DNA from 2 places in the Micromonospora echinospora genome. Region 2 is predicted to be linked to the other one. Evidence: predicted binding sites of a transcription regulator. Region 2 holds the regulator's gene; the other holds the start of a gene.
What was found. The regulator HrcA, encoded in region 2, represses chaperone genes, less so after heat shock. The targets are predictions, from matches to a motif close to GGTTNGCACNCTCNNNNNGAGNGTGCNAACC.

Region 1 (4,827 bases), 990 kb from region 2:
CAGATCGGCTGGGTCGGCCCGGTGCCGTTCTACTCGGGCAGCGCGGGAGCACGGATCGAGCGGGTCTTCCTGCTCTACCGGAAGGACGTCGACCCCGATCGCCCCCAAACCGGGCAGGGACCTGAATAGTCCCGTTCCACCCCGGAGCGTGCCGTGGATCTCCTACCGTTTCGGGCAGGAGGAGGCAGTCATGAGGATGGACGACGAACCAGCCGACGACACCGCGCCCCTCGCCTGGGCACCCGTCGGCGACCTGCCCGGCCACCTGCCGATCGACTGGCTGGACTACGGCGACGCCGAACAACTGGTGGAGATGTCCGCCGGCACCGAACCGGCATCCGCTGAACCGTTGGAGATGGTGGACGCGCCCGTCGGAACCGATCCGCCGGACCATCGTCCGGGCCGACGACGCCCCCTGCCGACCTGACCGGAAGGAAGGGGCGACCGCCCGCTCCGGGCCGTGGACGGCGGGTTCGTACGGGACGGGCGGTCACCGGGTCCGCGCCGGAGACGACGGCGGCGACTACCGGACGCCCGACCGTCCACTCCGCGAGCGGACAGCGGAAGGGGCGGACCGCTGACGCGGCCCGCCCCTTCGGCGTGTTTCGGAACCGGACTCAGAAGTCCATGTCCCCGCCACCCGGACCAGCCGGGGCAGCCGGGGTCTTCTCCGGCTTGTCCGCGACGACGGCCTCGGTGGTGAGGAAGAGCGCCGCGATCGACGAGGCGTTCTGCAGCGCCGACCGGGTCACCTTGGCCGGGTCGATGATGCCCGCGGCCAGCAGGTCGACGTACTCACCGGTCGCGGCGTTGAGGCCGTGACCCGGGTCGAGGTTGCGGACCCGCTCGACGACGACGCCACCCTCCAGGCCGGCGTTGACGGCGATCTGCCGCAGCGGGGCGTCCAGCGCGATCTTGACGATCTGCGCGCCGGTCGCCTCGTCGCCGACGAGGTCCAGCTTGTCGAAGGCGGTCTTGCCGGCCTGCACCAGCGCGACGCCACCACCCGGGACGATGCCCTCCTCGACGGCGGCCTTCGCGTTGCGGACGGCGTCCTCGATGCGGTGCTTGCGCTCCTTCAGCTCGACCTCGGTGGCCGCGCCGACCTTGATCACCGCAACGCCACCGGCCAGCTTGGCCAGCCGCTCCTGCAGCTTCTCCCGGTCGTAGTCGGAGTCGCTCTTGTCGATCTCGGCCCGGATCTGGTTCACCCGGCCCTGGATCTGCTCGGCGTCGCCGGCACCGTCGACGATGGTGGTCTCGTCCTTGGTGACCACGACCTTGCGGGCGCGGCCCAGCATCTCGACGCCGACGGCGTCCAGCTTGAGGCCGACCTCCTCGCTGATGACCTGGCCACCGGTGAGGATGGCGATGTCGCCCAGCATGGCCTTGCGGCGGTCACCGAAGCCCGGCGCCTTGACGGCGACCGACTTGAAGGTGCCCCGGACCTTGTTGACGACCAGGGTCGCCAGGGCCTCGCCCTCGATGTCCTCGGCGATGATCAGCAGCGGCTTGCCGCCCTGCATGACCTTCTCCAGGATCGGGAGCAGGTCCTTCACCGACGAGATCTTGCTGTTGACGATCAGGATGTACGGGTCGTCGAAGACGGCCTCCATACGCTCCGGGTCGGTCATGAAGTAGGCGGAGATGTAGCCCTTGTCGAAGCGCATGCCCTCGGTGAGCTCAAGCTCCAGGCCGAAGGTGTTGCTCTCCTCGACGGTGATGACGCCTTCCTTGCCGACCTTGTCCATCGCCTCGGCGATGATCTCGCCGACGCTGGCGTCACCGGCCGAGATGGAGGCGGTGGAAGCGATCTGCTCCTTGGTCTCCACGTCCTTGGCGAGCTTGGACAGCTCCTCCGAGACGTTCGCGACCGCGGCCTCGATGCCCCGCTTCAGGGCCATCGGGTTGGCACCGGCGGCCACGTTGCGCAGACCCTCGCGGACGAGGGCCTGGGCCAGGACGGTCGCCGTCGTCGTGCCGTCACCGGCCACGTCGTCGGTCTTCTTGGCGACCTCCTTGACCAGCTCAGCGCCGATCTTCTCGTACGGGTCCTCGAGCTCGATCTCCTTGGCGATGCTCACACCATCGTTGGTGATGGTGGGGGCACCCCACTTCTTCTCGAGCACGACGTTGCGGCCCTTGGGGCCGAGCGTCACCTTCACGGCGTCGGCGAGCTGGTTCATGCCCCGCTCGAGGCCGCGACGGGCCTCCTCGTCGAACGCGATCATCTTGGCCATACGGCGTTGTCCTCCTGGACACTCACGGGCCACCCGAGTGTGTGTCCCGGATGGGCCGCCTGGTGTACGCACCTTGGGACGTCGCCACCTGGCGACGACGACGTCTCCTCGGCCGGGCCGGATAGCCCGCGACGACCGGCCATGTGCCACGCGGCTCGATGCCGCGCGACCGTGGCCCTACCGCCCCGACCATTGGCACTCACGCCATGCGAGTGCCAATGACTTGTTTAGCACTCTCCCCTGCCGAGTGCAAGCACGATGGCTCCGTCCGGCACTCTCACCGGCCGGCCCACGCCGCACTGCGCACGAGAAGATCATGAGCTCGACGGAGAACTCGACCTCTCTGGACACGCCCACTTCATGGTCGACGCGGAGAGGGAGGGAGTGCCGGACGAACGTCAGCCGGCGGAGCGCGGCGACGGCACGGAAGCGAGCGATCCCGGACACGGGGAAGGGTGGGGCCTTGTGCGGCATGTCGGGGTGTCCACGCGGAGGGACACCCCGACATGCCGCGGTTCGCCTCGGACCGACGGCTCGGGTGAGCCGCCGGAACGGGCTGGTGAACGGGGGCGCGCCCGGCTCCGGGAGGGCCGGGTCCGGGCGGGCCTGGAGGGAACGAAGGGAACGGGAGGAACGGGTCAGCCATGGGCCGATGCCGGCACCTGTCCGCCGGGGCGACCGCAGGCCGTGCCGGTCGTGGTGGCGACACCTCAGCGTCGCCTCACGGAGTCAGCTCAGGCGATGACGCGCACCCGCTCGGCCTGCGGACCCTTCTGCCCCTGAGCGATCTCGAACTCGACCCGCTGCCCGTCGTCCAGCGCCTTGTAGCCGTCCATCTCGATCGCGGAGAAGTGGACGAAGACGTCCTGTCCTCCGTCGACGGCGATGAAGCCGTAGCCCTTTTCGGCGTTGAACCACTTGACGGTGCCTTGCGCCACGGTGCACTTCCTCACTTCGCTGGGCGACACGCAACCCCCGACGCCGGTCCGATCGACATCGGGACCACCGCTTTCCTCACCGGCCCGGAGCGGCCGATGTTCGGTGACCGAAATCGCACGCTACACGAAGCGTGACGACAGCGCACGACCACAAACCAGGGCATAGCGGACTGGTCTCGACCCGGGATCGCATCGGCGGCCATCGTTGCGGTAGGCATTCGGACATGACGCGGAATCCGGCCAGGTCGACGGCGTGCGCACCCATCGTCCGCAGGGTCCGCCCGGCCGACGCCGCCCGGATGCGAGCCCTGCGGTTGGAGATGCTCGCGGACGCTCCGCTGGCCTTCCTGGAGACCCTCGCGGACGCCGCCGCCCGCCCGCACGCCGAGTACGCCGCCCGGATCGCGTACACCTCGACCGGCTCGCACACCGCGCAGTTCGTCGCCGACCCCGGTGGCCGCCTGGTCGGGCACGCCGGGGGTGTCGCCTCACCGCACGAGGCGGGCCTGACCGTGGTCTTCGGGGTCTACGTCACCCCCGCCTGGCGCGGCACCCGCCTGCTCGCCGACCTGATCGACGAGGTCGGTCGCTGGTCACGGGCGTGCGGACGACCGGAGCTGATGCTGGAGGTGGTGATCGGCAACGACCGCGCCTACCGGTCGTACCTGCGGCTGGGCTTCACCGACACCGGGGTACGCGTGCCGCACCCCACGATTCCGTCGATGCGGGAACTCCAGATGCGCCGCGCCGCCTGAGGGGATGCCGCCTGCGGGGATGCCGCCTTCACGCACGCGCTGCCCGCGGGCGGCGGCAGCCCTGCCGCGCGCACCGCGAGGTGGTTGCAGGGGACCCTTCCTACGCAAAAAACGGTAAGAAGGGTCCCCTGCTACCAACCCAGCCGGGTGGGCTGCCGAGCCAGCCCGCTGGGCTGCCGATCGGGTCCGGTCAGGCGGTGTGGCGGCGGCTCTGCACCACGCGGAACCGGTTCGCCACGTACGCGCCGTCGGTGAGGGCGGCGTTGGCGGCCGGGTTGGCGCCGCTGGCGTGGAAGTCGGAGTACGCCGCCGACTGGTTGACGAAGACCCCGCCGGTCAGGTTGCAGGACAGGTGCACCCCGACCTCGATCGCCGCCGCCTCGGCCGCGTCGAGCACCGCCTCGTCGGTGGAGTAGACGGCGGCGGTCAGCGCGCCCTTCCGGCCCACCGTGGTCCGGAGGATCTCCAGGCTCTGCGCGGTCGAGCCGGTGGCGATGACGAACGAGACCGGGCCGAACCACTCCCGGCCGTACGTCGCCGTGGCGTCCGCGTCGAGCTTGACGATGGTCGGCGTACGCACGACCGCGTCCGGGTGCGCCGGGTGCGGCAGCGGACGCGACTCCAGTACGACGTCACCGAGCTTGGCCGCCTCGTCCAGCCGCTCCAGCACCCCGTCGTTGACGATCGCGCCGGTCAGCTCGACGGCGCGGGCCGGGTCGGCGGTGAGCTTGCCCACCGCCCCGGCGATCCCGGCGGCCACCTCGTCGAAGCTCTTGTGCCCCTGGTCGGTGGCGATGCCGTCGGCCGGGATGAGGATGTTCTGCGAGGTGGTGCACATCTGGCCGCTGTAGAGCACCAGGGTGAACCCGAGGTTGCGGCACATGCCGGCGAAGT
Region 2 (4,827 bases):
CGCCGTCTCGTTGAGGTCCAGCTCCAGCCGCAGGATCGCGTCCGCCCCGGGACGGGTGCGCGGGCGCGGCCCGCGCGAGCCGGTGGCCCCGCCGAAGAAGGCGTCCATGATGTCCTGGAAGCCGACGAACGGTCCCGCGCCGCCCGGCCCGCCCGGACCGGCCGCGCCGCCGCCGGGAGCGAGCGGGTCGCCGCCCAGGTCGACGATCTGCCGCTTCCGGTCGTCCGAGAGGACCTCGTACGCGGCGTTGATGTCCTTGAACTTCTCCTGGGCCTCCGGGTCCGGATTGACGTCCGGGTGGAACTGCCGCGCCAGCTTGCGGTAGGCGCGCTTGATCTCGTCGTCGGAGGCTTCCCGGCTGACACCGAGGATGCCGTAGTAGTCCCTGGCCACTGCGTTCCGTGTCCTCATGTTCGTCTCGCGTTACGCCGGTCGTCGGCCCGAGTCGGCCGTCGGCCCTGACTGGTCAGTTCTGGGCCAGCAGCTCGCCCACGTAGCGTGCCACGGCGCGTACCGTGGCGATGGTGCCGGGGTAGTCCATCCGCGTCGGGCCGAGCACGCCCAACCCACCCACGATGGTGGCACCCGGACCGTAGCCCGTGCTGACCACCGACGTACCCCGCAGGTTGTCGATCTCGTTCTCGTCGCCGATCCGGATCCGGGTCGTGCTCGGCTCGACCTCGCCGATCAGCTTGAGCAGCACGACCTCCTCCTCGAGCGCCTCGAGGATCGGACGCAGCGAGCCCTGGAAGTCGAGCAGGCCGCCCCGGGTCAGGTTGGCCGTGCCGGCCAGCGCGATCCGCTCCTCGTGCCGTTCGACCAGGGTCTCCAGCAGAACGGTGGAGAGCGTGGTCATCGCCGGACGCAGCCCGGCGCTGACCTCCTCCACCAACGCCTGCACCAGCGGCGGGGTGTCCGACAGCCGGGTGCCGCAGAGCTTCTCGTTGACCAGGCGACGCAGGTCGGTGACGTCGTCGGCGGGAACCGGCGCGGGCAACTCCACCAGCCGCTGCTCGACCCGACCGGTGTCGGCGATCATCACCAGCATCAGCCGGGTGGTGGAGATCGGCACCAGCTCCAGGTGTCGCACCGAGGAACGCGCCAGGCTCGGGTACTGCACCACGGCCACCTGGCGGGTGAGCTGGGCGAGGAGCCGGACGGTGCGGTGGACGACGTCGTCGAGGTCGACCGCGCCGACCAGGAACCGCTCGATCGCCCGACGCTCGGCCGGGCTGAGCGGCTTGACCCGGCTGAGCCGGTCGACGAAGAGGCGGTAGCCACGGTCGGTGGGCACCCGGCCGGCGCTGGTGTGCGGCTGCCGGATGTAGCCCTCCTCCTCCAGCACCGCCATGTCGTTGCGGACCGTGGCCGGGGAGACGCCGAGCTGGTGCCGCTCGACCAGCGCCTTGCTGCCGACCGGCTCCTGGGTCGCGACGTAGTCCTCGACGATCGCGCGCAGCACGGCGAGCTTGCGGTCGTCGAGACCCACTCTCCCCACCTCCTACGCCGGTCAGCGCCCGGCCCGTCGCGGTGCGTGCCCACCCCCGGCGACGACCGGCGGCGGTCGCCGACGGCGACGGCACGCTCCTGGCACTCGACTTTAACGAGTGCCAGTCTACGTCGGGGCACCCCCGGGACGCGATGATCGGTGTCGACCCCTCGTACCCTGCCCGGTACGGGCCGTCCGCCCGGGTGATCAGGACACGCCCGCTGGTCGCGCCTTGCCCGGTGCCCCTACCGTGACCGGTATGACTGAACCGCCGCGCCCGCCCGGCGCGGGCGACGCCGGCCGGTACCCGCCGGAGCCGACCATGCCGCTCGCCCCGTCCGGGTCCCCGTCGACACCCGACGAGCCCACCGCCCCACTGTCCGACGCGGCCGGTGCACCCGGGTATCCCCCACCGGGTGGATCCACCCCGCCCGGCGGTTGGTCCACGCCGCCCCATGAGCCACCCACCGAGCACCTTCCCGCGTCGTCCCCCGAGCCGCCGACGGAGAACTGGACGACGCCGTCGTACGAGCCGCCCACGGAGAACTGGACCACATCGTCTCCCGAGCCGCCCACCGAGAACTGGACGACGCCGTCGTACGAGCCGTCGACGCAGCGCTACGGGTCGCTCGGCGACGACTTGCCGACGGAGCGCCACGCCGCCGTCGCCCCGGAGCCGCCGACGGCGGGTTACGGCCCGCCCGGTGACGCCCCGTCGGCCGACCACCCGACCTCGGGCGGACACTTCGCCGCGGCCGGCTACCCGACGCCGGACCCCCAGGCCAGCTACCCGCCACCGGGTGACCAGGGCGGTTACCCCCCGCCAGGCGAACCGGGCGGTTACCCGCCCCCCGGTGAGCAGGGCGGTTACCCGCCACCGGGCTTCCCGCCGCCCGGGGCCACGGGGGCACCCACCTCCGGGGGGCCGGGCGGGTATCCGCCACCGGGCGGGGGCGGGCCGCAGCCGTCACCCGGCCCGATCGGTGGCGACGACCGGACCTGGGCGATCCTGGCCCACGCCGGCGGCCCGATCGGCATCGTGATCGGTGCGACCCTGTTCGGCTGGGTCGGGCCGCTGATCGTGCTGCTGGTGCGGGGCCAGCAGTCCCCGGCGGTACGCGCGCACGCCGTCGCCGCGCTCAACTTCCAGATCACCTGGGCGGTCGCGATCCTGGTGGGCTGGCTGCTCGCCGCGATCACCTGCGGCCTGCTCTCCTTCGTGCCGATCGTGCTCGCGATCGTGCCGATCGTGCTCGGCATCGCGGCCGCCCTCAAGGCCAACCAGGACCTGCTCTACCAGTACCCGATGACCCGGAGCTTCGTGAAGTGAGCCGTCCGGCCGGTCCCGGTGGTGTTCCCGGGGCCGGCCGTCCTCGCGCCAGCAGGCGCGACACGGCGCCCGGGAACCGGCCAGGGCGGCGGGTGGCGTGACACGGTGTCGAGGGGGCGCTCAGGGCAGCAGGTCGCGGACCACGGCGTCGGCGAGCAGCCGGCCACGCAGGGTGAGCACCGCCCGGCCGGCGGCGTAGTCGGCCTCGGCGAGCAGCCCGGCGGCACGGGCCCGCTCGGCACCGGCCCGGCCGGCGGCGTCGAGCACCGCCAGCGGCAGCCCGGAGGCGAGCCGCAGCCGGAGCATCACGTCCTCCATGTGCGCCTCGTCGGCGGTGAGGACCTCCCGCGCCTGGCCGGGTGACTCCCCGGCGGCCAGCTTCGCCGCGTACGCGCTGGGGTGCTTCACGTTCCACCAGCGCACCCCGCCGACGTGGCTGTGCGCCCCCGGGCCGAGGCCCCACCAGTCCCCGCCGGTCCAGTAGAGCAGGTTGTGGCGGCACCGGGCCTCCGGCGTCCGGGCCCAGTTGGAGACCTCGTACCAGGAGAAACCGGCCGCGTCGAGGGCGGCCTCCGCGGCCAGGTAACGGTCCGCCGCGACGTCGTCCGAGGGGTACGCCAGCTCGCCCCGGCGCATCCGGGCGGCGAGCCGGGTGCCCTCCTCCACGATCAGGGCGTACGCGCTGACGTGGTCCACCCCGGCGGCGACCACCTGGTCGAGCGAGGCGGCGAAGTCCTCGGCCCGCTCCCCCGGCGTACCGTAGATCAGGTCGAGGTTGACGTGGTCGAACCCGGCGTCGCGGGCCTCGGCCGCGGCGGCGGTGGCCCGCCCGGCGGAGTGCTTCCGGTCGAGCACCGCGAGCACGCCCGGCGCGGCCGACTGCATGCCCAGCGAGATGCGGGTGTACCCGGCCGCCCGCAGCGTCTTCAGCGACTCCGGCGTCACCGACTCCGGATTGGCCTCGGTGGTGACCTCGGCGTCGGCGGCCAGCCCCCAGGTGCGGTCGATGCCGTCCAGGACGCGGGCCAGGTCGTCGGCGGGGAGCAGGGTGGGCGTGCCACCCCCGACGAAGACCGTGTCCACCCGGGGCGGCGGAGTGTCCCCGAGCACCCGTGCGGCGAGCCCCAACTCGGCCAGGACGGTGTCGGCGTAGCTGTCCCGGCTCGCGCCGCCACCGAGCTCGCTGGCGGTGTAGGTGTTGAAGTCGCAGTAGCCGCAGCGGCTGGCGCAGAAGGGCACGTGGAGGTAGACCCCGAAGCCGCGCGCGCCGACCGCGCGCAGAGCGGTCGATGGGAGCGACCCGTCGGTCGGTACGGATTCGCCTTCTGGAAGCACGCCGGGCATGGCCACTAGTGTGCCCTTCCATGACCTCTCCCGACGCGCTGGTGCGGGTGTCGACGGCCCGTGGGGTGACCACGCTCACCCTCGACAGCCCGCACAACCGCAACGCGCTCTCCACGCCCCTGATGACCGAGCTGCTCGACGGCCTGGCCACGGCGGTCGCCGACCCCTCGGTGCGGGTGGTGGTGCTCGACCACACCGGTCCGGTGTTCTGCTCCGGCGCGGACCTGAAGGAGACCGCCGCGGCGTACACGAGCGGGAGCGTGCCCGCCGGGAAGCTCGGCGACGTGCTGGTGGCGGTCCGGGAGTGCCCGAAGCCGGTGGTGGCGCGAGTCGCCGGACCGGCCCGCGCCGGCGGGCTCGGCCTGATAGCCGCCGCCGACCTGGCGGTCTGCGTCGAGGAGGCGACCTTCGCCTTCACCGAGGTGCGACTCGGGGTGATCCCGGCGGTGATCTCGGCGACCGTCCTGCCCCGGCTGACCTCCCGCGCGGCGGCCGAGCTGTACCTCACCGGGGAGACCTTCGACGGCCGGCGGGCCGCCGAGATCGGTCTGGTCACCACGGCGGTGCCCGCCGCCGAGCTGGACGAGGCGGTGGCCCGCTGGTGCGCGGCGCTGGTCAAGGGGGCGCCGGGGGCGTTGGCCGGCGCGAAGGAGCTGCTACGCCG

Region 1: groL (chaperonin GroEL) is a predicted target of HrcA. The motif match lies at 2,431-2,461, and genes of this name have one in related genera.

What each region holds. Positions count from the first base shown of each region.
Region 1 covers NZ_LT607413.1:2,808,589-2,813,415, reverse strand. The annotation lists gene GA0070618_RS12950 (GNAT family N-acetyltransferase) at 1-129, shown strand, start outside; gene GA0070618_RS12945 (hypothetical protein) at 191-427, shown strand; gene groL (chaperonin GroEL) at 618-2,240, opposite strand; gene GA0070618_RS12935 (cold-shock protein) at 2,975-3,178, opposite strand; gene GA0070618_RS12930 (GNAT family N-acetyltransferase) at 3,403-3,933, shown strand; gene paaN (phenylacetic acid degradation protein PaaN) at 4,124-4,827, opposite strand, start outside.
Region 2 covers NZ_LT607413.1:3,796,724-3,801,550, reverse strand. The annotation lists gene dnaJ (molecular chaperone DnaJ) at 1-393, opposite strand, end outside; gene hrcA (heat-inducible transcriptional repressor HrcA) at 467-1,489, opposite strand; gene GA0070618_RS17300 (DUF4870 domain-containing protein) at 1,749-2,819, shown strand; gene hemW (radical SAM family heme chaperone HemW) at 2,940-4,163, opposite strand; gene GA0070618_RS17290 (enoyl-CoA hydratase family protein) at 4,184-4,827, shown strand, end outside.